One region of the Paucibacter sediminis genome, then DNA from elsewhere that is predicted to be linked to it. Evidence: riboswitches for the same ligand, from Rfam matches in the RefSeq annotation. Region 1 holds a riboswitch; the other holds the start of a gene.

Region 1 (14,157 bases):
CCTGCAGGGCCACCAGGGTGTTAGGTGGCATGGCTTCTTCGCGTGCCGATTGGCAGCCAGCCAGACTCAGCGCCAGGCCGGCGAGTGCAATGGCATGAAGGACGTTCTTCGACATGGAGATCTCCCGATCAGGATTGAACCCCGTGGTTGACTGCATCGTCGCCTGAACCCAAGCGGCACCCCAAGGGGATTGCTTGCAGTGTCGATCTGCCGGGGCGGGAGGGGCTTGCGCCATGTCAAGGCGGGCCGCGCGCACGTGGCCGGGCCCGCTTGTCTATAGTCGCAGCTACGCGCCCGCTCCGGGCGCCCGCAAAAATCTTCATGCCGCATCGCACACTCCATATGGCAAGCCTGCATCACGGCGCCGGTTTCGCCGCGCCGGCGCCGCGCAGCCTGGCCATGCGCCGTCGCCTCCAGGTCTTCGTTGCGGTGTTCGGCCTTGGCCTGCTGCTGGGGCTGGGCCTGGACTTCATGCGCAGCGCCGTCTACACGGCCAGTGCCAAGCTGCAGATCATCCCGGCGCCGGGCCTGGTGGCGGGTGCGGCCTCGTCAGCGGCCACGCTGACGCCGGTGGCACCGGCGCTGCAGCTGGAGGGCGAGATCCTGCGCAGCCGCGCCCTGGTGCAGCAGGCGGTGGAGCAGCTGAGCGCCCAGGGGCTGATCAAGGCGGGGGCGGATGACCCGGTGCTGGCGGTGCAGCAGCTGCTCTCGGTGCGGCCGGTGGCCGACAGCCAGCTGCTGCAGCTGCAGGCCCAGAGCCCGGACGCCGCGCTGGTGGCGCCCCTGGTCAACACCCTGGTGGAGGTGTACCGGCGCGCCCAGAGCGAGAGCGGCAGCCTGGCCTCGAACGAGAAGCTGGATGCGGCGCGCGAGGAGATCCGCGTGATCGAGGCCAGGCTGGCGGACAAGCGCCACGCCGCCGAGAGCTACCGGCAGCAGAACCACATCGTGTCCAGCGAGCGCGACGAGAGCCAGGCGCTCGCACGCCTGAAGGGCCTGAACACCTCGCTGCAGCAGGCCACCGACCGCCAGGCGGTGAGCGAGGGCAAGGTGCAGGCGCTGGAGCAGGCCGTGGCGCGCGGCGCGCGCCTGCCCCAGGCCCGGGACAACCCCACGGTGGCCGGCCTGGAGGCGCGGCTCTCGCAGGCGCGCGAGGACTGGCGCGGCATGGAGCGCCAATACACACCGCAGTATCTGGACATGGACCCGGGCGCGCGGGCGCTCAAGGCGCGCATCGCCAATCTGGAACAGCAGCTGGACGCCGAGCGCAGCAAGTCGCAGCAGATGGCCCTGGCCGAGGCGCGCGAGGAACTGGCCTCCGCCAAGAGCACGGTGCAGCGCCTGCAGCAGCAACTCAGCGGCGATCGCCAGGAAGTGCAGTCTGCCAGCCAGCAGCTGGGCGCCTACCAGGTCATGCAGGCCGAGGTCCACGGCCTCGAGCAATTGCTGCAAACGGCCAGGCAGAAGCTGCTGGCGCTGGAGTCCAGCGAGCGCGCGCGGCGGCCGCAGCTGCTGGTGCTGGAGCCGGCGGTGACGCCGGCGGCGCCCAGCAGCCCGGCCTATTGGCGCGATGCCGGCCTGGTGCTGGCGGGCGCGCTGCTGCTGGGCTTTCTGGCGGTCTGGTTCGTCGAGTTCTTCAACCGCAGCGAGGCGGCCGCGCCGGTCACCACCACGGTGGTGATCCCCCCAGCCATGATGGGTCTGCCGGGGCAGGCCGGCATGCCGCCGCAGGCCGTGCTGCCGGCGGCGCCGGAGCGGGCCCTGCTGGCCGGCGCCCCGCCGCGCGAGTTGCAGGCCGGCGAGGTGGGGCAATTGCTCGCGGCCGCGACGCCCGAGCACAAGCCGGTGCTGGCGGCGCTGTTGTGCGGCCTGACGGTGGACGAGCTGCTGGCCCTGCAGCTGCAGCATGTGGACGCCAAGCGCGGCCAGCTGCAGGTGCCGGGTGCCGACGCGCGCCGCCTGCCGCTGGCGGCGCCCTTGCGCGCGGCCTGGGCGCTGAATGCCGGTGGCGCGGCCGAGCTGCCGCTGCTGCAGCATGCGAGCGGGCGGGCCCTGCAGGCCGATGAGGTGCACATGATCGTCGCCGCCACCGCGCACGACGCGCAGCTCGACGGCGCCGACGCCCTCACGGCCGAGATGCTGCGCCACAGCTACATCGCCTTCCTGGTGCGCCAGGGCCTGCGCTTCAGCGAGCTGGGCCAGCTGGTGGGGCGGCTCAGCAGCGAGGCCCTGAATGCCCTGGCGCCGCTGGCGCCCGCCAGCGAGCGGCGTGGTATCGAGGACATCGAAGCACTGCTGCCGCCGCTGCGCGACTGAGGTGGGCGCCAAGCCCGCCCAAGCGTGCAATATTGCCGCTGTACGCCGGATGTAAGTCGATGTATCGCGCCCGGCATTGACGCCTATCAGGGTAAACACCAGAATCCGCCGCTTGGCACACCTGCGCGAAAGCCAGGGTCGCAAAGCCTCCGGTCTGCCTTCCGCCCTCTCGGGCGGGAAACGATAGCGGGGTTGCCGTGGTAGTTGCTGCCCCTGCGCCCGCGCGCATGGGCCGGGCCGCCTCGTCAAGGCGTTATCACGCCCTTTGTTTCCCCATGCTTCATGCGCGCGTGCCGGCCGGCCTCAGGGCTGGCACCGCAGCCGCGCGGACCGCGGCCGACCGAACCGGAATGCCCAGCCACCCGCGCTGCGGCCGCGACGCGACATGAAGTCCCTGAACCTTTCCACCCGGCTGGCGCTGAGCTTCGCGCTCGTGGTCGGCATCTTCCTGGTCGTGCTGGGCAGCGCGGCATTCAGCGCGCGCCAGGTGATGGAGGCCACGGCCGACATGAACCGCGAGGCCGAGCTGCTCAAGCTGGCCGACCAATGGCTGGGCGATGTGCGCCAGAACTCGGCGCGTTCGCTGGCGGTGGCCCAGGCCGACGGCAGCCAGCTGCTGGACTTCTTCAAGGAGGCCATGGCGGCCACCAGTCGCAGCACCACCGAGACGCAGAAGCGCTTCAACGAACGGGCCGTGCTGCCCGCGTCCAAGCAGGGTGCGGAGGAGGTGGGCCGGGTGCGCGCCGAGTGGCTGGCCATGCGCGAGGAGATCAACAAGGCCAAGACGGCCGGCGACGATGCCGCCGCCAAGGCGCTGATCGCCTCCAAGTTCCTGCCCATTACCGACAAGTACGTGGCCGCGGTGCAGGCCCTGGCCGACACCCAGCTGAGCCAGCTGCACGAGCTGGAGGCGCAGGTGGAGGCACGCTTCGGCCAGCTCTTCATGCTCGCCGGTGCGCTCACGCTGGCGGCCGTGCTGCTGGCGGTGGTGGTGTGCTGGCGCTTCGTCAGCCAGCTGACCCGCACGATCGGCGAGACCGTGCAGGCGGCGCGCCGCTTCGGCCATGGCGACCTGACCCAGGACATCGTGGTGCGCGGCGACGACGAGCTGGCGCAATTGCAGCTGGCGCTCAACGAGGCGCAGGCCCAGCTGCGCAAGCTGGTGGCGGCGGTGCGCGCCGGCACCGAGAACATCAATGTGGCGAGCCGCGAGATCGCCACCGGCAACCATGACCTGAGCGCGCGCACCGAGCAGACCGCCAGCAATCTGGAAGAGACGGCGGCCAGCATGGAGCAGATGTCGGGCGCGATCCGCCAGTCCGCCGATTCGGCCCGCGTCGCCAATCAGCTCGCCAGCACGGCCGGCGCCAGCGCCGAGCAGGGCGGCCGCGTGGTCGGCCAGGTGGTCAGCACGATGGGCGAGATCAACGAGTCATCGCGCCGCATCAGCGACATCATCGGCGTGATCGACGGCATCGCCTTCCAGACCAATATCCTCGCCCTCAATGCGGCGGTGGAGGCGGCGCGCGCCGGCGAGCAGGGGCGCGGCTTCGCGGTGGTGGCGGCCGAGGTGCGCACGCTGGCGCAGCGCAGCGCGCAGGCGGCCAAGGAGATCAAGACCCTGATCAGCGACAGCGTGGAACGCGTCAGCGCCGGCTCCGAGCTGGTCAATATGGCGGGCGCCTCGATGCAGGAGATCGTGCAGAACGTCAGCCGGGTGCGCGACATCATCGGCGAGATCGCCAGCTCGGCGACCGAGCAGGCCGAGGGCGTGAACCAGATCAACGCCGCCGTGGCCCAGCTGGACCAGATGACGCAGCAGAACGCCGCCCTGGTGGAAGAGAGTGCCGCCGCCGCCACCAGCATGAGCGAGCAGGCCTCGCAGCTGTCGGCGGTGGTGCAGACCTTCCGCGTGCACACCGCATCCTGAATCCAAGCGAATCCAAGCGAGCGAGCACCCCATGCAACACGACGAAATCCTGAGCTTCCGCCTCGGCGCGGAGGAGTACGGCATCCCCATCCTCGACGTGCAGGAGCTGCGCAGCTTCGAGCTGCCGACGCGGCTGGCCAATTCGGCCCTACATGTGCTGGGCATCATCGACCTGCGGGGTCAGATCGTGCCCATCCTCGATCCGCGCGTGCTGCTGGGCGTCGAGGAGCAGGCACCGCTGGCGCAGACGGTGGTGGTGATCGCCAATCTGCGCGGCCGCCTGGTGGGCCTGGTGGTCGATGCGGTGCACGATGTCGTCAAGCTGGCGCCCGAGGCGATCCGGCCCGCACCCGAGATGAACGGCGGCGGGCTTGCCGCCAGCATCGCGCTGCTGGGCGAGCGCCGCATCCTGCTCACCGATGTGGCGGCCCTGCTGGGCGAGGCGCCGCGCGCGCCCGCGCCCGCTCTATTGCCGGCTTGAGGCAGCCCGAGCCGAGCGTCAACAGGCGCTCAGCGGTATTTGGCCAGCAGGTTCTGCAGCGCGCCGGATTGGCGCGCCGCCACCGTGGCCGCTTCCATGCGGGCCACGATGGCGCTGCAATCGGCATGGCTGCGCCGCAGGCCGAAGCAGAACTGCGCCGGTGGCAGGAAGGGCAGGGGCGTGAAGCCGATCTTGCCGGCCAGGCCCAGCTGCCTGATGCGCGTGCCGGCAATCAGCTCGCTCTCCATGAAGATGTCCAGCGAACCCATCACGATGCGGCGCAGCACCGATTCGGCATCGTTGTCGATCTGCACCTGGTCCATCTTGAGCAGGCCGCGGCTGTAGCCGCTGCCGCGGTAGCTGCCCAGGCGCAAGGCGCGCAGATCTTCCAGTGACTGGGCCTGGGCGGCGCGTGCATCGTCGCTGCGGTGGAACACCCCGTAGGCCAGGCTCACCAGCGGCGTGCCGCAGAACTCCAGCCAGGCCTGGCGCGCCGGCGTGGGCACGGTGCAGAGGGCGTCGAGTTCGCCGCGTTCCACCAGCAGCTGGGCGCGCGCCCAGGGGTAGCCGTGGTGCTCGAAGCCGATGCCGCAGGCGCGGCCCAGCAGCTCGATGCCGTCGATCAGCGCCCCGCTCATCGTGCCGTCGGCCGCGCGCTGGCTGAAGGGCTCGTACTTGTCGAAGTAGGCCATGCGGATGGGCGCAGAGATGGGTGCGGCCGCGGGCGCAGCGAACGCGCGGCCCGCCATCGCCAGGCCGCTCAGCGCCATGAACTCGCGACGATGCATCTTGCTTGCCTCCTGCAACAGTATCGCCGCGCCGCTGATCCTCAGCGCCCGAACAAACCCTTCAGCACATCGGTCACGCCGGGCTTCTTGGGCGGCTCCTTGGCCGTTTCCTTGGCCGGCTCATCGGCATCGTCGCCCTTGGCCGGGCGCCCGCGCTGCTCCATCATCATGTCGCCCATGTCCATGCCCAGCATGGCCGAGGCCACCGACTTGAGGCGCAGCTTCACCGCCCATTGCGGCTCCCAGGGGATCTTCACGTCGCTGGGGCGCGGCGGGTGCGCGAGGTTGAGTTCGCTGCCATAGGCAATCATGCGCAGCATTGCGCCCTGGCCGCTGCCGAACACGCCCTTGGGCACGTTGCAGCGCGTGGTCTGCGGGGCCAGCAGCACCTGCTCCTTGAGCCAGCGGTCCACCGCGGCATTGGTCTGGTAATCCTGCAGGCCGAAGCCCATGTCGGGCTGCTCGCTGCTGGTCCAGATCACCATCTCCTGGTTGTCGCGCGCCCCCATCGCCGAGATGAAGTAGGCGCGCGCCGTCGGCAGGGCCTGCCAGCTCAGCTGGGTGGCGCCGTCCTGCTCCTGCTGCTTGAGCGCGATGGCGGGCATCAGGTCCTGCGCGGCCGGGATCTGGAAGCGAAAGCCCTCGGGCAGGCCGGCGGCGCTGTAGGCATGCTCGCCCACCAGCGATGCCGCGGCGGGGACCATGCGGCTGTCGTCGCGGCTGGGCCAGAGCGGGCGGCCGCTGGCGGCATGGCTGCCGCGCTGGGTGGCGCGGCGCGACTGGAAGAACTTGGCCAGCTCGGCCGGCGTGGCGGTGGCGAAATCGATCACGCGTGGCTGGCCCGGGCGCACCGTGTCGCCGCAGCCCCAGTACAGCAGCATCTTGCCCCTGGGGCGCTCCTGCTCGGGCTCGACGACGCGCTCGTCGCCCGGCTCGGGCGGCGCACCGCGCGTCTCCAGCGGGCTCTGCAGCTTGAGTGCCGGACTCATGAAGCCGGGCGGCACGCTTTGCTGGGCCTCGGCCAGCTTGGGGTTGGCGCGGCTGTACAGCGTCACGTCCATCCAGCGGCCGGCCGCCATGCTCTGGGTCTGGCCAAAGCGGTTCGCCTCGTCGCGCCTGGCGCCGCCGCCGAACAAGCCACCCAGCGCCGCCATCGGATTGCCGCCGCCGCCGCCCGCGCCCATGCCCCCCGGCATGCCCATGCCGCTGAAGGTGGCGAGATCGATCCAGGCCTGGGCCTGCGGCGGCTTGACCACCTGCTGGCTGTTGCCCTGCGCGAGCGCGAGCAGGGGAAGAAAGGCGGCGCTCAGCGCGGCGGCGAGCGGGCGAAGCGAAGTTCTGATCATGGGATCCTCCTGGCAACAAGTGACCCCATGTTTTTGCCCGCCGGCCTGCACGGCGTCAATCCCTTGTCTTGCGGCGGCTCAGCGCGGGCCCAGCAGGAACAGCAGTGGGATCTCCAGCCGCGCGGCCCAGGCGGCCTCGTTGTGGCCGCTGCCGGGGAAGACGCGGCTGAGGAAATTGGCCTGCGCGCCCTGCTCGCGGTAGCCGCGCTCGCGCACCAGCTCGTCGACAAAGGGCTGGTAGGGCGCGTAAAGCGCGTCCAGCTCGGTCGTGCCATGGTCCTGGTAGAGGCGGTGGCCCTCGGGCGCGGCCAGCGCGCCCTGCAGATAGCGGTAGGCCGCCAGCGGCAGGGTGGCGTTGGGCCGGTGCGCGCCCACCCAATGCGTGGAGAGGCCGGCCGCGCCGCCGAACACCTGCGGGTACTCGTTCATCGCATAGACCGAGATCAGCCCGCCCATGCTGGAGCCCATCACGAAGGTATGGGCGGCATCGGGCAGGGTGGGATAGCGCTGGTCGATCGCCGGCTTGAGCTCCTCGACCAGAAAGCGCAGATAGGCATCGGCCAGCGGCTTGCCCTGCAAGGCCTCGCGGATGTAGCGCTCGCGCAGGTCGGCGGGCATGAAGGGCAGGAACTTCTGCGGGAAATACTCGGCATGCCGGTATCGGCCGTTGTTCCAGATGCCCACCACCAGGGTGTCGGGCACCTGGCCCTGCTGCAGCAGCCGGCCGAGTGCGCGGTCCACCTTCCAGGCCTGTCGGTTCCAGCTGGTGCTGGGATCGAACAGCATCTGGCCGTCGTGCATATAGAGCACCTGGTAGCGCCGCGCGGGGCTGTAGCCCTCGGGCAGCCAGACGTCCACATGGCGGGCATCGACGAACTTGGAGGGGAAGTTCTCGAGCCGCTCGATGCGGCCGCTTTCCACCGCGGGCAGGGGCAGGGGGTCGGCGGCCCGGGCGGGTGCGCCCAGGCCCAGGGTGGCGGCGAGGGCCAGGGTGATGAATCGCTTCATGGCTGGGCGGGGCTTGCTGTATCGCTGACCGCCACCTTAGCAGCGCCGCGCCGCAGCTCCCAGCGCTTGAGCAGCGCATACAGGGCCGGTATCACCGCCAGCGTCAGCACGGTGGAGGAGATCATGCCGCCCACCATGGGCGCGGCGATGCGGCTCATCACCTCCGAGCCGGCGCCGCTGCCCCACATGATGGGCAAGAGGCCAGCCATGATGGCCACCACCGTCATCATCTTGGGCCGCACCCGCTCCACCGCGCCCTCCATCACCGCGGCATAGAGCTCCGACGCGCCGGCGGCGCGCCCCGCGGCGGCGCAGCGCGCCTGGGCATCGCGCCAGGCATGGTCCAGGTAGATCAGCATCACCACCCCGGTCTCGGCGGCCACGCCGGCCAGGGCGATGAAGCCCACCGCCACCGCCACCGAGAGGTTGTAACCCAGCCACCACATCAGCCACACCCCGCCCACCAGGGCGAAGGGCACCGAGAGCATCACGATCAGGGTCTCGGTGAGGCGCCGGAAGTTCAGGTAGAGCAGCAGGAAGATGGTCAGCAGGGTGATGGGCACCACCACCTTCATCTTGGCGATGGCGCGCTCCATGTACTCGAACTGGCCGCTCCAGCTGATGTAGTAGCCGGGCGGGAACACCACCTGCTCGGCTACCGCGCGGCGCGCCTCGGCCACATAGGAGCCGATGTCGCGGCCGCGGATGTCCACGAAGATGTAGGCCGAGAGCAGCGCGTTCTCGGTGCGGATGCCGGGCGCGCCGCGCGCCACCTGCACGCGCGCCACCTGGCCCAGCGGCACCACGCCACCGTTCATCAAGGGCACCATCACCTCCGCCGCGATCTGCTCGGGGCTGCTGCGCAGCGCGCGCGGGTAGCGCACCGTGATGCCGAAGCGCTCACGCCCCTCCACCGCGGTGCTGACCATCTCGCCGCCCAGCGCCGTGGCAATCAGCTCCTGCAGCTCGCCCACCGAGATGCCCAGCCGCGCCAGCGCCTCGCGGTCGGGTTCGATGTTCAGATAGCTGCCGCCGGTGAGGCGCTCGGCAAAGGCCGAGGTGGTGCCGGACACCGCCTTCACGACGCGCTCGATCTGCTGCGCCAGGCGCTCCATCTCGGCCAGGTCGCGGCCGAACACCTTGATGCCGATGGGCGTGCGTATGCCGGTGGAGAGCATGTCGATGCGCGCCTTGATGGGCATGGTCCAGGCATTCGAGATGCCGGGAAACTGCAGCGCGCCGTCCAGCTCGGCGATCAGCTTGTCCATCGTCATGCCGGGCCGCCACTCGCTCTCGGGCTTGAGGTTGATGACGGTCTCGAACATCTCCACCGGCGCGGGGTCGGTGGCGCTGTTGGCGCGCCCGGCCTTGCCGAACACCGAGGCCACCTCGGGGAAGCTCTTGATGAGCTTGTCCTGGGTCTGCATCACCTCGGCCGCCTTGGTGATGGACATGCCCGGCAGCGAGGCCGGCATATAGAGCAGGCTGCCCTCGTTGAGCGTGGGCATGAACTCGCTGCCCAGCTGCGAGGCCGGCCACCAGCTGCAGCCCAGCACCAGCAGCGCCAGCGCGATGCTGAGCTTCTGCCAGCGCAGCACCCAGGCGATCACCGGGCGGTAGAGCCAGATCAGCAGGCGGTTCACCGGGTTGCGCGCCTCCGGCATCACCTGGCCGCGGATGAACAGCAGCATCAGCACCGGCACCAGGGTCACCGAGAGCAGGGCCGCGCCCGCCATCGAGAAGGTCTTGGTATAGGCCAGCGGTGCGAACAGGCGCCCCTCCTGCGATTCCAGCGTGAACACCGGCAGGAAGGAGACGGTGATGATGAGCAGCGAGAAGAACAGCGCCGGCCCCACCTCCTGGCAGGCCGCCAGCATGGCGGCGCTGCGCTGCTGCAGCGTGTGCCCCGCCGGCAGGCGCTCCAGGTGCTTGTGCGCGTTCTCGATCATCACGATGGCCGCGTCCACCATCGCGCCGATCGCGATGGCGATGCCGCCCAGGCTCATCAGGTTGGCATTGATGCCCAGCGCGTGCATGGCGATGAAGGCCATCAGCACGCCCACCGGCAGCATCAGCATGGCCACCAGGGCCGAGCGCAGATGCATCAGGAAGACCACGCAGACGGCCGCCACGATCAGGCTCTCTTCCACCAGGGTGCGCTTGAGGGTGGCGATGGCGCGCTCGATCAGCTCGGAGCGGTCGTAGACGGCTTGGATGCTCACGCCCTCGGGCAGGCCGGCCGCCACCTCGGCCACCTTGGCCTTGATGTTGTGGATCACCTCCAGCGCGTTCTGGCCGTAGCGCGACATCGCGATGCCCGACACCACCTCGCCCTCGCCATTCAGCTCGGCCAGGCCGCGGCGCTCGTCGGGCGCCAGCTCCACGCGCGCCACATCGCGTATCAGCACGGGCGCGCCACCCTCGCTCTTCAGCGCCAGCATCTCGATGTCGGCCTTGCCGCGCAGATAGCCGCGCCCGCGCACCATGTACTCGGTCTCGGCCATCTCGACCACGCGGCCGCCCACGTCGCGGTTCGAATCGCGGATCGCCTGCGCCACCTTGGCCAGCGGGATGCCGTAGCTGCGCAGCCGCATCGGATCGACGGTGACCTGGTAGGTCTGCACAAAGCCGCCCAGCGAGGCCACCTCGGCCACGCCCGGCGCCTTGGTGAGCTGGTAGCGCAGATACCAGTCCTGGATGGTGCGCAGCTCGGCCAGGGTCTTGTTCTTGGCCAGCAGCACGTACTGGTAGACCCAGCCGACGCCGGTGGCGTCGGGGCCCAGCGTGGGCGTGACGCCCTTGGGCAGCCGGCTTGCGGCGAAGTTCAGGTACTCCAGCACGCGGCTGCGCGCCCAGTAGATGTCGGTGCCGTCCTCGAAGATCACGTAGACGAAGGAGGCGCCGAAGAAGGAGAAGCCGCGCACCACCTTCGAGCGCGGCACCGCCAGCATCGCGGTGGTGAGGGGGTAGCTGACCTGGTCCTCCACCACCTGCGGCGCCTGGCCGGGGAACTCCGTGTAGACGATCACCTGCACGTCGGAGAGATCGGGCAGGGCGTCCAGCGGCGTGCGCGCCAGCGCCAGCACGCCGGCCACGACGATGAAGAGCGTGGCCAGCAGCACCAGCACCGGGTTGCGCCCCGACCATTGAATCAGTTTGGTGAGAAGCATGGCGGCGCCCTCCTCAATGAGCCGCAGAGGCTGCCGAAGCCGGCGCCATGCCCTGCACCGCGGCCTTGAGATTGCTCTCGGCATCGATCAGGAAGTTGGCCGAGGTCACCACCTGCTCGCCCGCCCGCAGGCCCTTGCGCACCTCCACATAATCCTGCGCATGCGCGCCCAGCTCGACCTCGCGCGGCTCGAAGCGGCCCTCCTTGAGCTGCACCAGCACCAGCTTGCGCAAGCCGGTATCGAGCACCGCTGATTCGGGCACCGCCAGCACCGGCGCCGCGCTGCCCACCGCCAGCTCGACCTGGGCGAACATGGCGGGCTTGAGCAGGCCGCCGGGGTTGGCCAGCTCCACCCGCACCGGCACCGTGCGGTTCTCGGCCTTCAGGGTGGGGTAGATGTAGCCGATGCGGCCCGTGAAGCGCCGGCCCGGGTAGGCGTCCAGGCTCACCGTGGCCGCGGCGCCGGGCTTCACCAGGGCCAGGTCTTGCTCGAACACCTCGGCGATGACCCAGACGCTGGAGAGGTCGGTGATCTGGTAGAGGGTCTCACCGGCCATGAAGCGCATGCCCTGCTGGGCCTTCTTCTCGGTGACGATGCCCGACACCGGCGAGGCAAAGCTGAGCGTGCGCTGCACCTGGCCGGTCTGCTGCAAGGCGGCCACCTGGGCGGGCGAGAGATCCCAGTTGCGCAGCCGTGCCAGGCCGGATTCGGCCAACTGCTGCAGGCCGCGCTGAGCCTCGCTGCCCGCCTGTTGCATGGCCTGTGCGCCCTGCGCGGCCAGCAGGACCTCGCGCTGGGCCGCCAGCAGCTCGGGGCTGTAGGCCTCGAACAAGACCTGACCCTTGGCCACGAACTGGCCGGTGGCGTTGACGTGCAGGCGCTCCACATAGCCCTCGAACTTGGGCGCCACCACGGCGATGCGGCGCTCGTCGGCCTCCACCCGGCCGGCGGCGCGCAGGCCGCGGCCCAGCACGCGCAGGGCCGCGGCCTCGCTGCGCACGCCCAGTTTTTGAATCTTCTCGGTGCTGATCTTGAGCGTGGCGGCGTTGTTGCTGCTCGCGGGCGCCTCGTCTTCGTCGGCATAGACGGGGATGTAGTCCATGCCCATCTCGTCCTTCTTGGGCACCGGCGAGGTGTCGGCCAGGCCCATGGGGTTGCGGTAGTAGAGCGGCTTGCGCACCGGGGCGGCGGCGGAGGTGGCCGGCGCGGCGGCGCTGCTGCCGCCATGCTGCGTCTGGGTGCCGAGCCAGTAGCCGCCACCGGCAGCGGCAAGGGCCAGCAGGATGACGGCGAGGAAAAAAAGCATGGTCTTGTTGTTGCTCACAGCTCTTCTCCCAACAGGCGTTCGATCTCGGCCAGGGCCATGCGGGCCTCGACCTGGGTTTTCAGCAGCGCCATCCGGCTGCGCCGGATCTGGCCCTGGGCCTCCAGCAGCATCGCGAACTCGGCCTTGCCGCTCTCGTAGCCGGCCAGCGCCGACTGCAGCGCCAGCTCTGCCTGCGGCAGCATCTGCCTGGCAATCAGCTGTTCGCTCTGGCGCGCCGCCTCCAGCGCCGCCAGCCGGCCGGCCAGCTCGCCCAGCAGCTGGTTCGTCAGCGCCTCGCTGCGCGCACGCGCCGCCTCGGCCATGGCCGCGGCCTCGCGCTCCTGGCTGCGCCGCGCGCCCTGCTGCAGCGGCAGATTCAGCTCCAGCATCAGGCCCCAGGTGGTGATGCGCGAACCCATCTGCGAGGGCGAGATGCCGACGTTGAGGTCGGGATAGCGGTTGCGATCCACCAGTTCCTGGCCCTTGCGCGCGGCGGCCAGGCGGGCCTGCTCGGCGCGCAGCAGCGGGTTGTTCAGGCGGGCGCGCTCGGCCAGGCCGGCGGCGTCGGCGGTGCTCAACACCGGCAGCGGTGGCAGGGCGGGCGGGTCCGCCAGCGGCGTAGCGGCGGGGCGCGCCAGCAGGCCGTTGAGCCTGGCCAGCAGCTGGCGCTGCTCGGCCTCCAGCATCAGCAGCTCGCCGCGCATGGCGGTCTGCTCCAGCTGGGCGCGCAGGGCATCCTGCTGGCCGGCAAGGCCTTGCGCATAGCGCAGCTGGGCCGCCTGCTCCAGCCGCACGCCCAGGGCCAGCAATTCACGCGTCAGTGTTGCGCTGCCGGCGGCACGGGCGAGCTCCGCATAGCTGCTCTTGACGCGCATCGCCAGCTCGGCCCAGCTGGCCGCGGCGCGCGCCTCGGCCTCGCGGGCCTGGGCGTCGGCCTGCTCGCGGCGCAGCTCGCGCTTGCCCCAGCCGGGCAGGGTCTGCATCAAGGTGTACTTGGTCTCGCCGACCTTCCAGGGCAGCAGGTTGGGGCTGCGCTCGCTGCCATAGTTGTTGACGTCCATCAGCTCGACGCGCAGCACCGGGTCGGGCAGGGCGCCGGCGGGCTGCACGCGCTGGGCCGCGGCATCGGCCTCCAGCCGCATGGCCGCGACTTCGGGGCTTTGCGCGCGGGCCAGCGCCAGCAGGGCCGGCAGCTCCTGCGCACCGGCGCCCAGGCTGCAGGCCAGCAGGGCGACGGCCAGGCAAGAGCGCGGCGCCTTCAGGGAAAAATGAAAGCAGAGTTCTTCATCAGGCATGGTGATCCTCGGTTGATGCGTAACGGCAGGCAGCGCTGCCGCCGATCAATTCCGCAGGATCAGGAGCGCAAGATAGAGCGGTGGGTCACCCGGGTGGCTGGCCGGGGGCGCGGCGCGCTGCAGCAGCTGCAAGCCAGGCGCCGGCGCCGCCGGCAGCGGTTGCACCAGCAGCAGGCCGGCGGGGTTGCATTGCAGGTCCGGCAGCGCATGGGCCGCGCTGGCCTGGGCCGCCTGGGTGCAATGGGCCTTGCAGAGCTGGGGCTGCGCGGGGTCGGCCATGGCGGCCATGCCCTGGCAGTCGGGCATGTTTTTTCTTTGCTGCAGCTGTGGGCAGGCATAGGCGGCGGTGGCCAGCTGCATGAACAGCATCGCCACCATCAGGGCGCCGCTGAGCCAGCGCCGCAAGCCTTTTGAGATTGCCATGGACGCAGCTTAGCGCGGGTGGCTCGGTGAAGGTTGATGTGTGTCAAGCCGCGCGCAGGGGAGCGACAAGGCGTGGCTGGCGCTGGGTGCCTCA
Region 2 (14,157 bases), 2.4 Mb from region 1:
GCCCCATTTCATTCTGGGCCTTGCGCAGCGTTCTGGCGCTCGCGGCTCAGCTTCAACGTTAGCCGTCAATCATGCTCAAGTGCCCAACATGTTCGCGAGAGGCCGTCTCCCTTGGGGGCGCATGGCGTTCCAGCGTATCCAGCCCGGCCGCGTGTAGCGCGTGCGGATCGACTTGCTATGTCCCGAGTTCCTCGTCTGGGATTCCACTCGTTTCAGGCGTTGTTGTCGCAGTTGCAGGACTATGGATTGCGGGGGCAATGCAATCCCTACTGGCGCTCGTGTTGGGTATCGCCGCGGCGGGCGTTTGCTACGCCCTGATCTGGAGCAGGCTCAAGCCTGTGTCTGTGGTTGCTATGTCAGTTCCCCCGCCAACCAAGGCCACCGGGCTCTGGGTCATATTCGAAGTTCTCACGGTGTTTTCCTTGTGGAAATAGTCCTCTGTACGGTGTCGGTTGCCTTGGTTGCGGCCAGGCGGTCTGATTCCGATGTGCCGACTACATTCCTCGCAGAGCTATCTGTCCCCGGTTAAATTCGAGCCACAGCAGCGCCAGCGATGATGCGTCAACTGAATCGGTGCAAGCTCCCTCGCTTCGGCAGTCTGAAGGCCAGTCGCCAATAGCTGCCTCGCCACGCGTCCCGGTCGGAACAAACGCGCATGTCCACCAAAACCAAGCTGCTCGCAGGCGGGAATCCGCAGATCGCCAAGGGCGATGGTGATGGCCCGGTCCAGGCTTACATTGCGGCCATGCCTGGCTGGAAGGGCAATGTCGGCCGCGTCATCGATGCCTTGATCGACCGCACCGTGCCGGACGTATCCAAGGCGGTCAAATGGAACTCGCCCTTCTACGGCATGCCGGGCCAAGGGTGGTTCTTGAGCTTTCACTGCTGCGCAAAGTACGTCAAGGTCGCCTTCTTCCGTGGCAGCGCGCTAACGCCGCTGCCGCCTGTCGAATCCAAGCAGCAGCAGGTGCGCTACCTCCACATTCGCGAAGGCGAGCAAGTCAACGAGGCCCAGTTTTCCCACTGGGTCGGGCAAGCCAGCAAGCTGCCTGGGTGGGGTGGCGTCGAACACCAGAGAGCATCGCCATGAATAGCGCCATCCCCGGCAAGCGCTCGCCAACCAAGCCGCCTGCCCGTCCCCGCGCCCTCGGCTTGATCGCCGCCCTCGTCACGGCGGCCGCGGTGTCGTGGTCCACGCCGGACGGCAATCTCGTCGTGACCTTGGTGCCCGCGCTGGCAGTCGGGCTGGCGGTGTTCGGCATCGCTTCGTGGCGTTGCCGTCGCGATGAGTCGGAGTGATCCGTGCAAGGTCATCCGGGCGCTGCAAGAATAGTGTCGCCCCGGCCTTCGCCCGCCCCGCAACCATGCCGCTGCCCTTCGAATATCAGAACGCCACGCTGGAGTTCGAGCGCTTCATGGTCGACGCGCGCGATCTCGCGGGCCTGAACACCACCAATATGGCGTGGAACATGGTCGTCGGCGTGCTGCACACCTTTCGCCGGCGGCTCTCGATCGACCAGGCGCTGCGATTTGCGGACCTGCTGCCACCCGTGCTGCGCGCCATCTTCGTGGAAGGCTGGCGCCCCGGCGAGCCGGTGGCCGGCTTCGGCACACGGGAGGAACTTCTGGCCGAGGTTCGCGCCGTGCGCCCGGCGCATAACTTTTCACCTCCGGACGCGATCGCCGCGGTTGCGGCCGCGCTGCGCCGGCATGTCGACGTGGCCGCCCTCGAGCGGCTGCTGCCAAGCCTGCCCGCGGGTGCGAAGGAGTTCTGGTCGGGCCAGGTCTCTTGAGCCCGGCCCGTTCCGGCGCGCGCCACCCCCCGATTCAACCGCCACTGAGGGCCAGCACAATGGCCACGGCGTCGTCCGGCTGCAGCTCATGCCGCAGTTCCCGCACACCCAAGCCGTTGACGAAGATGCGCATATTGGGCCGCAGCAGGCCGCGCTCGTCGACGACGCGAAACCGCAGCCCGGGGTAGCGCTGCTCGAGGTCCGCGAACATGGCGTCCAGCGAATCGCCCGTGGCCGCCACCCGCGCAGCGCGCGTGTAGGACTGCAGTGCGGCGGGGATCAAGACCTGCATGCTGCCGGCTCCGGTACGCGGGCGCCGCCACTCATGCAGCGAGCTCGGCCACTTCCACGGCGTAGATCTCCGGGAGGTGGCGGGCGATGTTGCTCCAGCTCGCGCCTTCGTCCCTGCCGATCCACAACTCGCCGCTGGTGGTGCCCAGGTAGAGGGCCGGCGTGGCCAGGGCGTCCGCCGTCATGGCCTGGCGCTTCACGGTCCACCAGGCCTGACTTTCCGGCAGGCCCTGGTCCAGCCGCTGCCAGCTCTTGCCGGCATTGCGCGTGACATAGGCCGCCGGGCGCCCGGCCGGGCTGGTGCGCGGCCAGACGGTCGTGCCATCCATGGGGAAGACCCAGGCGGTATCGGCCTCGCGCGGGTGCACCACCATCGGGAAGCCGATGTCGCCCACGCGCTTGGGCATCTTGCGGCCGATGCGCTGCCACACATCAGCCGCCGGGCTGGCCGAGGTGCTGCCCGACCTGTCCATCCGGTAGATGCCGCAATGGTTCTGCTGGTAGAGGCGATCGGGCATGGCGGGGCACAGCCGCACGCAATGCGGGTCGTGGAAGGTGACGGTGCCCGGATCGAAGCCCTCCACCACCTCCAGGCCCTGGATCAGGGTGGACCAGCTGGCGCCGCCGTCGCGCGACTCGTGCACGCCGCCGCCCGACATCGCGAAGTAGAGATGTTTTGCATCCCGCGGGTCGACGATCACCGAATGCAGCTTCGGCCCGTCCGGCGTACCGTCCTGCACCGAGCCCATCCATTCGCGCAGCTGCGGGTTGTCGTTGACGGCGGGCAGCGGCAGCCAGCTGACGCCGCCATCCTCCGAGCGGAACAGGCCCTGCGGCGAGGTGCCGGCATACCAGCTGCCCGGCTCGCTGGCATGCCCGGGGGTCAGCCAGAACACATGGTCCACGGCGCGGCCTGGCAGGCCGCCGCTCGGCTGGGCGAAGGCGGGCGGCTGCTGCGCCTCCTTCCAGCTGCGGCCGAGGTTGGTGGAGCGGAAGATCGTCGGGCCGAGGTGGCCGGTCTTGGCCGCGGCCAGCAGGGTGCGGCCGTCGCGCGGGTCCAGCTGCAGGTGGCTGATGGTGTGGCCCAGGAAATGCGGCCCATCGGCCGTCCAGGTCTTGCGCCTGGCATCGCCGTGGAAGAGCCAGGCCCCCTTGCGCGTCGCCACCAGCAGCACGAGGCGCGTGGCGGCCTTGCGCCGGCTGGACGAAGAGGAAGAGGCAGGCGAGGCTGGGGGGGCGGTTCGGCGCATGGCGGCTCCTTGCTATGGGCAGACGAAGGGGGACTCACTCCACGACGCGCCATCGTGGGGGATTTCGACAAGCGGCGCGCAGAAATATTCACGCTCTCGCAAACTACTGTATATTCGTACAGCATCAACGCAGCCCCGCGCTGCCCCGTTCGAGGAGCGTAAAGCCATGATCCTGAATCTGAACGATCCCGCCAGCATCCTGGCCTGGTGGCAGGTCCTGCCCCAGCGGCATGGTTCACAGCTGCTGGCGATGGCACGGCTGCGGCCGCAGTTCGCGGCGCCCATCCAGGCGGCGCTGCGGCGCATCCGCGCCGACGCGACCCTGAACGCCCAGTTCGAGCGCGGCCTCACGGACGCCGCCCTGCTGCCCATGCGCCCCGCCGGCCATTGGCAGACCGCCGCCGACGAAGACCGGGCCGAAACGAGCGAGTGCCAGGCCGAGGCGGTGCACTGAGCCGCGGCTGGCTCACGCCATGAGCCAGCCGGCCATGAAGATAGCCCCATGAGCAAGACTGTTGAATTCTGGTACTGGCTGCTGCGCGACCCCGCCACCGGGCGGCGCAGGCAGTCGCTGTGCCGCCTCACCGAGGCGGATGCGCTGCGGCGCGACCCGCAGGCCCAGCGCCTGGCCGGCAGCTGCGAGCTGCGCGTGCTGCCCAAGCATCCGGACGACTATTTTCCGCGCCTGGCCCTGGGGCGCGGCCGCTTGCAAGCAACTGCAGCGCGGGGTAACAGCGGGTAAGGCGGGGCGGCAAGCGCGCCCTCAGGCACTAGCATCCCGGCACTCGGCACACCCGCACGAAAGTCGGGGTCGCAAAGTTTCCGGTCTAAAGCGCTGCCGGTCGCCGGCACCGCCATGACAGCGGGGCCGCCTGCATCTGCTGCAGCGTTCCCGGCGGTCGGATCGGCCTGTTCTCGCCCACGGAGTCCGCCCCACCATGAAGCCGATCAAGACGCTGCTCGTTCTGCCCACCCTGCTGGCCATGGCCTGCACCGCCTGGGCCGCCGGCCCGGCCAGCCCGGCCGTGCCGCATCTGCAGAAGCCGCCCTTCCCGTCCGTCAGCCTGCCCGACAAGCAGGCGGCGGGGCAGCGCGCCATCGACCTGCTGGGCAGTCGCCTGCCCGAGGTGGCGGCCTGGTATCGCAAGTCGCCCGACGAGTTCAAGGCCCTGCTGCTGGCCGACAAGCGCATGCGCATCGACCAGCGCGGCCGCGTGTTCTTCGTCGAAGAGCTCGACCAGGCCTTGCCCGCGGCCTCCAGCCCGGGTCTGCTGGACGGCAGCCTGGCGCCGCTGGAGCAGAGCTTTCTGCTGCACAGCCGGCCCGGCGCGCAGCGCACCATCTACCTGAACTTCAAGGGCGCCACGCTCAGCGGCACCGCCTGGAACGGCAGCGGCGGCAGCATCATCGCCCCGCCCTTCGATCTGGACGGCCTGCCCGGCAGCTTCTCCACCACCGAGCTGCAGCGCATCCAGTACATCTGGCAGCGCGTGGCCGAGGACTATGCGGCCTTCGATGTCGACGTCACCACCGAGGCGGTGGCGCCCGAGCTGCTGACGCGCGCCGGCAGCACCGACCAGGTGTTCGGCACCACCGTGCTGATCACCAGCCGCACCGGCGTCTACAGCTGCAGCTGCGGCGGCGTGGCCTACCTGGGGGTGTTCGACGACACCAGCGACTACTACAAGCCCGCGCTGGTGTTCTACGACGCCCTGGGCCCCGGCAACGAGAAATACGTGGCCGAGGCGATCTCGCACGAGGCGGGCCACAACATGGGCCTGAGCCATGACGGCACCGCCACCACCGGCTACTACCAGGGTCAGGGCAGCGGCGCCACCGGCTGGGCACCCATCATGGGCGTGGGCTACTACCAGGCCCTGGTGCAGTGGAGCAAGGGCGAGTACAGCGGCGCCAACAACGTGCAGGACGACTACGTCGTGATGCAGAGCAACGGCCTGCCGCTGCGGCCCGACGACCATGGCAACAGCGCCGCCACCGCCACCCCGCTCACCGGCAGTAGCAGCGGCGGCATCACCAGCGCCAGCGCCCAGGGCGTGATCGAGCGGCCCGACGATGTCGACGTGTTCGCCTTCTCGGCCGCGGCCGGCCCCGCCAGCTTCAACCTCAGCCCGGCGGCGCGCTCGCCCAATCTCGATGCCCTGATCAGCCTGCGCAACAGCGCCGGCGTGCTGCTGGGCCAGGCCAATCCGCTCGACGCCCTGAACGCCAGCCTCGGCCTCACGCTGCCGGCCGCCGGCAGCTATTACCTCTCCGTGCAGGGCACCGGCAAGGGCGATCCGCTCGTCACCGGCTACAGCAATTACGGCAGCGTGGGCCAATACGCCCTCAGCGCCAGCTATCCCAGCGCAGGCAGCCAGGCGCCCATCGCGGCCATCAGCGCCTCCACGCTGCGCGGCACCGCGCCGCTCAACGTGAGCTTCTCCGGCGCCGGCTCCAGCGACCCCGACGGCAGCCTGGTGGCCTATGACTGGAGCTTCGGCGACGGCGGCAGCGCCAGCGGCGTCAGCAGCGCGCACAGCTATGCCAACCCCGGCAGCTACAGCGCGCAATTGCGCGTCACCGACAACAGCGGCCTCTCGGCCGCCAGCAGCGTCACCATCACGGTGGACGCGCCGGTGGCCATCGTCGAGATGCGCGTGGCCGACATCGCGATGAGTCTCAACGTCGCCAAGAACGGCAACGCGCAGGCCGGCGCGGCCGTCAAGGTGCTGAGCGCCGCCGGCCTGCCGGTGGCCGGCGCCACCGTCACCGGCAAGTGGAGCGGCCTGGTCTCGAGCAATGCCGTCTCCGCCGTCACCGACAGCACCGGCGTCGCGCGCTTCAGCTCGCCCAGCACGCGCAAGACCGGCGGCAGCTTTGTCTACAGCGTCACCGGCGTGAGCCTGAGCGGCTACAGCTACGCGCCGCTGACGAATACCGAGACGAGCGACTCGATCGCGCGCTGAGCGCCGGCGCTCAGCCCGCCGCCTCACCCTCGGCATAGCGGAAGCAGCCGCGCCCGGCCGCCTTGGCGGCGTAGAGCGCCTGGTCGGCCCGGGCCAGCAGGCTGGCCGGGTCGGCCGGCTCCTCACCCTGGTAGCAGGCGATGCCGATGCTGGTGGAAAGCTGCAGCGGCCCCTGCGCCAGCTGCAGCGGCTGGGCCACGGCATCGAGCACCTTCTGCGCCACCAGCCCCGCCTCGGCGGGCGCGTGCAAGCCCTCCAGCAGCAGCACGAACTCATCGCCGGCCAGGCGGCACACCAGGTCGGTGCCGCGCACGCAGGCGCGCAGGCGCTGCGCAAACGCCTGCAACACCGCATCGCCGGCCGCATGGCCCAGGCCGTCGTTGATGCTCTTGAACTTGTCCAGGTCCAGGAACATCAGCGCCATCAGCTGCTGGCCGCGCTGGCAGCGCGCCATCGCCTCGGGCAGGCGTTCATCGAAATGGCGCCGGTTCGGCACGCCGGTCAGGCTGTCCACCCGGCTCAACGCGGCCAGCACGCGCTCGGCGCGCTTGAGCCGGGTGATGTCGAAGCTCATCAGGTAGAAGCCCTGCACCAGGCCGCCGGCGTCCAGGTCGGGCACCAGATGGGCCTGAAAGTGCGCGTCACTGCCGCCCAGCTCCAGCGCGCCGATGAAGTGGCAGCTCTGGCCCGCCAGCACCTGCCGTACATAGGGTTCGTGCAAGGCGTAGCTGGCCTCGCCCAGGCCGGCGCGCAAGCTCATGCCGAGCGCCTGGCTGGCGCTCAGCCCGTGCACCTTGAGCGCCTGCGAGTTGGCGAAGTGGCAATGCTGCTCGCGGTCGAAATAGCCCACCATGGCGGGGATGTTGTCGGTCACCGCGAGCAGGCGCTGCTCGCTGGCGGCCAGCTGGCGCATGGCATCGCGCAGCTCCGCGGTGCGCGCCTGCACGCGCTGCTCCAGCGAGGCGTTCAGCTCGCTCAGGGAGGCATCCTGCTCGGCCTGGCGCTGCGCCAGCTCGGCCAACGCGTTGGAAAGCAGCTGGGCCTCGCGGTAGCCCCCCACGCGTGGCAGCTCGCCCTCGCCCAGATGGTGGCGCGCGGTGATCGCCGCGGCGAGCTGGCGCAGCGGCGCCGACAAGCGCCTGGCCAGCCACCAGCTCAGCGGTAGAAACAGGATCAGCAGGGCCAGCGCGCAATAGCCGATCTGGCGCCGCAGGCTGAAATAGTCGGCCAGCGCCACCGCCACCGGTTGGCGCACCAGCACCTGCCAGCCCAGGCCGGGGTAGCGCTCGTGGCCGCGCGTGGGCAGCACCGCGACATAGAAGGCCTCGCCATCGAACTCGCGCTCCACGCGGCTGGGCCCGCCCTGGCTGGGCAGTGGCTGGCCCTCCAGCGCCGGCGGGCCGAGGATCACCTTGCCATGGCGGTCCAGCACCAGGGCCTCGGCGCGGTGCGAAGCCAGCGTGGCGTCGATCAGCTCGGCCTTGACCTCGCGCGCCCAGGACCAGCTCAGGTGCGCACCCAGCACGCCCGCGCCCTCCCCCGCGGCACCGGGCAGCGGCAGCGCGAAGTCGACGAAGCGCCAGGGCTCGGTCTGCTTGGGCAGGAGGCGCTCCAGCAGCACCGCGGCATGCACATCGCCCACAAACGGCGCCTGGCGTCCGCCCTGCCACCAGGGCCGGGCCGACACGTCCACGCCTTCCAGCAGGCCACCGCTGGCGGCCAGCACCCGGCCCTGCGCGTCGGTCACGCCCAGCCAGGCAAAGTGGCTGAAACCCTGCTGGATCTGCTCCAGCGTGCGGCGCAGGGCGGCAGGCCGCGCGGTCTGCTGCAGGGGCTCCAGCTGGGCCAGCACGATCAGCTGCCGGAACTGCTGGGCCATGCCGCGATCCAGCGCGTCGCGGAAGTCGGTGGCCACCAGCTGCAGCGCATCGATGGCACGCCGCTCGGCATGGGCGCGCGCAAAGTTCTCGATCAGCAGCACGGTGCCCAGCAGCACCAGGCAGACGGCGCTCAGCAGCAGGCCGGCCAGCCAGCTGCCCAGCGAGGGGATGTAGCGCGGCGCGCGCTCGGCGGGGATGAGCATGCCTCATTGTGTCTTGGGATCCGGGCGATCCGCGACATGCTGCCGGCTAGACTGAAGGCCCGTCCGCCGGCCTCGCCCATGAACACCAGCCCCCTGCCCATGCTGCCGCCCCCCGCCCGCCCCGGCGATCCGCTCGGCGCCATCGACACCCCTGCCCTGCTGCTGGAGCTCGATGCCTTCGAGCGCAACCTGGCGCGCATGCAGGCCGCCGCCGCGGCCGCCGGCGTGGCGCTGCGCCCGCATGCCAAGGCGCACAAATGCCCGGCCATCGCGCTGGCCCAGCTGCAGCGCGGCGCCGTGGGCATCTGCTGCCAGAAGGTCAGCGAGGCCCTGCCCTTTGTGCGGGCGGGGGTGCGCGACATCCACATCAGCAACGAGATCGGCGGCGCCGCCAAGGCGGCCCTGCTGGCGCAGCTGGCCCTGCACGCGCGCATGAGCGTCTGCGTGGACCATGTGCAGCAGATCGAGGCGCTGGCGTCCGCCACGCGCGCGGCCGCCAGCCGGCTCGACGTGCTGGTGGAGATCGATGTCGGCCAGCACCGCTGCGGCGTGGACGACGCGCCCGCGGTACTGCGCCTGCTCGATGCCCTCGGCCCGCACGCGCAGCTGCGCTTTGCCGGCCTGCAGGCCTACCAGGGCTCGATCCAGCATCTGCGCGGGCATGGCGAACGCCGCGCCGCCGCGGCCCTGGCCGCCGAGCGTGCCGGCGCGGTGGTGGCGGCGCTGGCGGCCGCGGGGCAGCGCTGCGAGGTCGTCACCGGTGGCGGCACCGGCAGCGTCGAGTTCGATCTGGCCAGCGGCGTCTACACCGAGGTGCAGCCGGGCTCCTATGTCTTCATGGACGGCGACTACGGCCGCAACGAGGTCGCGGGTGCGCTGCGCTTCGAGCACAGCCTGTTCCTCGCCAGCACGGTGATGAGCGTGGGCAACGGCGAGCGCTGCGTGCTCGATGCCGGTCTCAAGTCGCTCGCCACCGATTCTGGCCTGCCCGGCGTCTGGGGCCAGCCGCAGCTGCACTATGTGTCGGCCAACGACGAGCATGGCATCGTGCAGTGCGGCGTGGACGGCGGTGCTGTGGCGCGGCCGGCGCTGGGCAGCCAGCTGCTGCTGGTGCCCGGGCATTGCGACCCGACGCTGAACCTGCACGAGCAGCTGGTGGCGGTGCGCGCCGGCCGGGTCGAGGCGCTGTGGGAGATCGCGGCGCGCGGGCTCAGCCGCTGACGGGCCAGTTCAACTGAACCAGAGCCGCCACAGGCCCACGGCCACATGGCCCCAGATCAGCAGGTTGATGCCGAACATGCCGGCGGTGCGGCTGACGTTCCACAGCGCCCTGGCACGCTGCGCGGCACGGTCGTCGCCCGTGATCGCATACAGCAGCAGATAGAACACCGAGGGCACGAACGTGCCGACGATGAGCAGGCCCATGACCCAGTAGAAGATGACCATGGCTCGATGTTACGACGCCGGCCGGCCGCCGGTGTCAGGTCTTGCCCAGGCTGACGCGGTTGCGCCCTTCCTGCTTGGCGCAGTAGAGCGCGGCATCGGCCAGCGCGAACAGCGATTCGGCCGAGGCCTGCTCCGAGGGGATGCAGGAGGCCACGCCCAGGCTCAGCGTGATCACCTCGCCCACCGGGGCGGCGGGGTGCGGGATCGCCAGCGCCTCGCAGGCGGCGCGTATGCCCTCGGCCACCTGCAAGGCGGCGGCCGCGTCGGCCCCTGGCACCAGCACGACGAACTCCTCGCCGCCATAGCGCGCCGCCAGGTCGCCGGCGCGCCCCACCGCATGCGCGAACACCGCGGCCACCGCGGTCAGGCAGCGGTCGCCCTCCAGATGGCCCAGGCGGTCGTTGTAGAGCTTGAAACCGTCGATGTCGGCGATCACCAGCGCCAGCGGCACGCGGTTGCGGCGCGCGCGCCGCCACTCCTCGGCCAGCACCTCGTCGAAACGGCGGCGGTTCGCCAAGCCGGTGAGCGCATCGACGAAGGAGAGCCGCGAGAGATGCTCGTTGGCCTGCCGCAGCTCCTCGGTGCGCTGCGCCACCAGGCGCTCCATCTCGACATGGCGGGCGCGCAGCGCGTGGGTGCGCAGGCGGAACAGCGCCACCAGCGCCGCCAGCGTGCCCAGCAGGACCAGCGCCATGAACCAGCCAGTCTGGTAGACATAGGGCCGCACGGTGATCAGCAGCGGCGCCGCGGCCTCGCTCCAATGCACGCCATCGGTCGAGGCGGCAACGCGGAAGCGGTACTGCCCATGCGGCAGCGCCGGGAAGGCGGCCTCGCGGCTGCGGCCCGCGTCCACCCAGTCGCGCGTGATGCCCTCCATCTGGTAGCGAAAGCGCACGCGGTCGGCGTTCAGCAGGGTCATCGCGGCATAGCGGATCGTGAGCGGCACCGAGCCCGGCGGCAGCAGCACCTCGGCATCCAGCGGCCGGCTCACGCCATCCAGCAGCACGCCCTCCAGCTGGGTCTGCGGCGGCTGCCCCGCGCCCGGCAGGCGGGCCGGGTCGACGATCACCAGGCCGTTGGATGAGGGCAGCCAGAGCTGGCCGCGCGCGTCGATGGCACCGGCAGGCTGCAGGCCACCGGCGAAGGTGGTGCTGCGCAGCGCATCGCCCGGGCCGAAGCCGCTCGAGCTGACCTTGGCCTGGCGCCCTTCGACAAAGGCATTCAACTCGGCGCGCGCGACGCGGAAGAAGCCGCGGTTGCAGCTCATCCACAGATAGCCGGCGCGGTCTTCCAGAATGGTCAGGGCGATGCCGTCCCAGAGCCCGTCGGCCGGGCGTATCGCCGTCAGGCGGCCGTCGCTCAGGCGGTTCATGCCCTCGCCGTTCGTGCCTATCCAGAGCTTGGCGTCGGCGTCCTCGTAAAGCGCCATGACCCAGTTCGAGACCAGGCCGTCGGCCTTGCTGAGGGTATGAAAGCGCCCGTCGCGCAGGCGCACCAGGCCGTCGCCGGTGGTGCCGAACCAGAGCGTGCCCTGCCGGTCCTGCAGCATCGCCGCCACGCCGCCGCGCGGTGCGCCCTCGTCGCGCACCGCTTCGAAACCCTTGCCGCTGAAGCGCGCCAGCCCCGACTGCGTGCCCGCCCACAGCGTGCCGCTGCGGTCCTGGAACAGCACCCGCACCTCCGCGCTGGGCAGGCCCTGGGCCGGGCCGAAGCGCTCGATCTTGCCGCCCTGCAGGCGCGCCACGCCGGCGGTGTAGCTGCCGATCCAGAGCGCGCCATCGCGGTCCTCGAGCAGGCTGGAAATCTCGTCGGTGGGCAGGCCATCGGCCTTGCGCAGCGCGCTGATGCGCTGGCCCTCGATGCGGTTGAGCCCGCCGCCCGAGGTCGAGACCCAGGTGACGCCCTGGCGGCCATGCAGCACCGCGCGCACATTGTCGTGCGACAGGCCCTCGGGCGTGCCCAGCACCCCGAAGGCGCGATTGCGCAGCCGGTTCAGGCCGCCCACCCAGGTGCCGATCCAAATGCTGCCCTCGCGGTCGGCCTGCACGCTCCAGATCTGGTCACCGGCCAGGCCGTTGGCGCTGGAGATGGTGCTGAAGCGGCCGTCCTCGAGCATGCGGCTCACGCCGGCGCCCCAGCTGCCGATCCAGAGCGCCCCCTGCGCATCGCGCGCCAGGCTGGTGAGCTGGTCGGTGGGCAGGCCATCGGCCACCGTGTAGACACGGATGCGGCCATCCTCCTCCACACGCGCCAGCCCGCCGCCGGCGGTGGCGGCCCAGATGCCGCCGGCGGGGTCGGCGATGACATGGCGCACCTGCAGATGCGGGAAGCCCTGCTCCGGGCCCAGGGTGCGGAAGCGCCCGGCGGCAAGCGCCACCAGGCCGCCGCCCGAGGTGCCGATCCAGAGCGTGCCAGCGCGGTCGAAGGCGAGCGTGCGCAGGCGGTTGGTGGGCAGGCCGTCGGCCTGCTGGTAGAGCCTGGTAGCGCCCTTGCCCGGCCCCTGTTCCCAGCGCACCAGGCCGTTCTCGGTGGCGGCCCAGATCACGCCGTCGGCCGCCTGCGCAAAGGCCCAGACACGCCGGCCATCGGTGACCTCGCTGCCGAACATGGCCTGGAAGCTGCCCTTGCGGTAGATGGCCGCGCCCTTGCTGTGGCCGATCCAGAGGTTCTGCTGCGCGTCCTCCATGAAACCGAACACCGGCTCGGAGGCCATGCTGGGCGCCTGGCGCGCATCGAAGCCGGTGAAGCGGGCGCCGTCGAAGCGCGCCAGCCCGCCCGCCGTGCCGACCCACAGATAGCCGTCATGGCTCTGGTAGAGCGCCTGCACCGTGTTGAGCGGCAGGCCCTGCTCGGTCTGCCAGCTGTCCACCTTGTACTGGCTCAGCGCCCTGGCCGCGCCGCCCGGCCCCAGGCCCTGCGCCCGCACGGGCAGCGGCGCCGCGGCCAGCATCAGCAGCAGGCCAAACATCCAGGCCAGCAGGCGGGCCAGGGCGGCATGTGGGGCTGGTGGCAAGAGCGAGGGGACAGTCACGCCCGAGAGCATAGCCGCCCGCTCCGCTTATGCTGCGCCGACAAAGCAGGAGAAGCGATGAACGATGAGCAATTTGACAAGGGTTTGGCCATGCGCAAGCAGGTCATGGGCGAGGACTTCGTGGCGCGCGCCTATGCCGGCGCGAGCGAGTTCAGCGCGCCGATCCAGCAGCACATCACCCGCAATGCCTGGGGCGATGTGTGGCAGCGGCCCGGGCTGGACCTGAAGACGCGCAGCCTCGTCACCGTGGCCATGCTCACCGCACTGGGCAAGCAGCATGAGCTCAAGGGCCATGTGCGCGGCGCGCTCAACAACGGCGCCAGCGTGCAGGAGATCCAGGAAGTGCTGCTGCACGCCACCGTCTACTGCGGCGTGCCGGCGGCGGTGGAGGCCTTCCGCAGCGCGGCCGAGGTGGTGGAGGCGAGCCCGCCGCGCTGAGCCGCTTCAGCGCCGCTGCAGCAGCTGCGTGAGCTCGCGCGCCTGCGCCAGCTTGTCGGCCGGCACATGGCGGCCCAGCACCACCACGCGCGCGCGGCCCGGCAGCTCGGCGGCGTCGTAGACGCGCTGCGCGAGGTCATCGAGCGCCTCGTCCGAGAGGCCGGGCCGGCATTGGAGCCAGAGCGTGAAGTGGCGGCGCGCCGGCTTCACCTCCAGCGCCTGTTCGCCCACCCAGGCACCGCGCAGATCGGCCTCGCGCAGCGTGATGCCACGCAGCCCGCGCAGCTGGGCCTCGTCCAGCTGCGCCGGCATGCCTTGCTCCCAGGGCATGAGCTGCTGGAAACGCTCCCAGGCCGCCTCCTCCAGCGCGCGGCTGCTCTCCAGGCGTTCGCGCCAGAGGCGGCGCTGCTCGGGCGGCAGCGGCGCGTCGCGCGCGCTGCAGGCATCCACCCAGGTCTGCGCCAGATCGGCGGCAGCCCAGGCCAGCGCCTCGTGGCGCTGGTACAGCGTCTCCAGCCAGGCCCCCACGCGCGCATCGCCGCTGGGCGCATGGCGGCGCGCCAGCCGGTGCAGCGCTTGCGGGTCCTCGGGCGCGAGCAGCAGGGCGCGCTCCAGCCAGGGTGTGGGGTCCTTGTCGCTGAGGCTTTCCACCGCATCGGCCCAGCGCAACCACTCGGCGGCGCTGAGTTCATGGGCGCGCTGGCTGAGCGCCTGCGCCTCCGCGTTGAGCGCGCGCAGGCGCTCGCCGTGGCTGCGCCAGTCGGCGCGGTTGGCCTGCCACCAGGCGGCGTCCAGCGCCAGCGCGATGCGCGCCCGGCCCTGGCCCAGCAAACGCAGCGAGTGCATCGCCGAGAGCCGC

Evidence for each region. A riboswitch is a leader RNA that binds a small molecule or an ion and turns the genes downstream of it on or off. The one in region 1 is predicted to bind cyclic di-GMP.
Region 2: another riboswitch for cyclic di-GMP. It lies ahead of PFX98_RS00825 (PKD domain-containing protein); the one in region 1 lies ahead of PFX98_RS11970 (methyl-accepting chemotaxis protein).

What each region holds. Positions count from the first base shown of each region.
Region 1 covers NZ_CP116346.1:2,577,946-2,592,102, forward strand. Annotated here, with positions in the region: gene PFX98_RS11960 (ethylbenzene dehydrogenase-related protein) at 1-115, opposite strand, end outside; gene PFX98_RS11965 (GumC family protein) at 343-2,316, shown strand; cyclic di-GMP riboswitch class I at 2,421-2,516, shown strand; gene PFX98_RS11970 (methyl-accepting chemotaxis protein) at 2,702-4,246, shown strand; gene PFX98_RS11975 (chemotaxis protein CheW) at 4,278-4,727, shown strand; gene PFX98_RS11980 (substrate-binding periplasmic protein) at 4,757-5,515, opposite strand; gene PFX98_RS11985 (hypothetical protein) at 5,557-6,861, opposite strand; gene PFX98_RS11990 (alpha/beta hydrolase) at 6,940-7,869, opposite strand; gene PFX98_RS11995 (efflux RND transporter permease subunit) at 7,866-11,039, opposite strand; gene PFX98_RS12000 (efflux RND transporter periplasmic adaptor subunit) at 11,053-12,345, opposite strand; gene PFX98_RS12005 (TolC family protein) at 12,360-13,640, opposite strand; gene PFX98_RS12010 (hypothetical protein) at 13,686-14,063, opposite strand.
Region 2 covers NZ_CP116346.1:169,056-183,212, forward strand. Annotated here, with positions in the region: gene PFX98_RS00790 (DUF1801 domain-containing protein) at 656-1,090, shown strand; gene PFX98_RS00795 (hypothetical protein) at 1,087-1,299, shown strand; gene PFX98_RS00800 (DUF2267 domain-containing protein) at 1,365-1,793, shown strand; gene PFX98_RS00805 (MoaD/ThiS family protein) at 1,828-2,085, opposite strand; gene PFX98_RS00810 (WD40/YVTN/BNR-like repeat-containing protein) at 2,117-3,334, opposite strand; gene PFX98_RS00815 (hypothetical protein) at 3,501-3,788, shown strand; gene PFX98_RS00820 (hypothetical protein) at 3,837-4,076, shown strand; cyclic di-GMP riboswitch class I at 4,112-4,210, shown strand; gene PFX98_RS00825 (PKD domain-containing protein) at 4,273-6,300, shown strand; gene PFX98_RS00830 (diguanylate cyclase domain-containing protein) at 6,311-8,383, opposite strand; gene PFX98_RS00835 (DSD1 family PLP-dependent enzyme) at 8,462-9,604, shown strand; gene PFX98_RS00840 (hypothetical protein) at 9,614-9,829, opposite strand; gene PFX98_RS00845 (two-component regulator propeller domain-containing protein) at 9,864-12,842, opposite strand; gene PFX98_RS00850 (carboxymuconolactone decarboxylase family protein) at 12,918-13,298, shown strand; gene PFX98_RS00855 (M48 family metallopeptidase) at 13,305-14,157, opposite strand, start outside.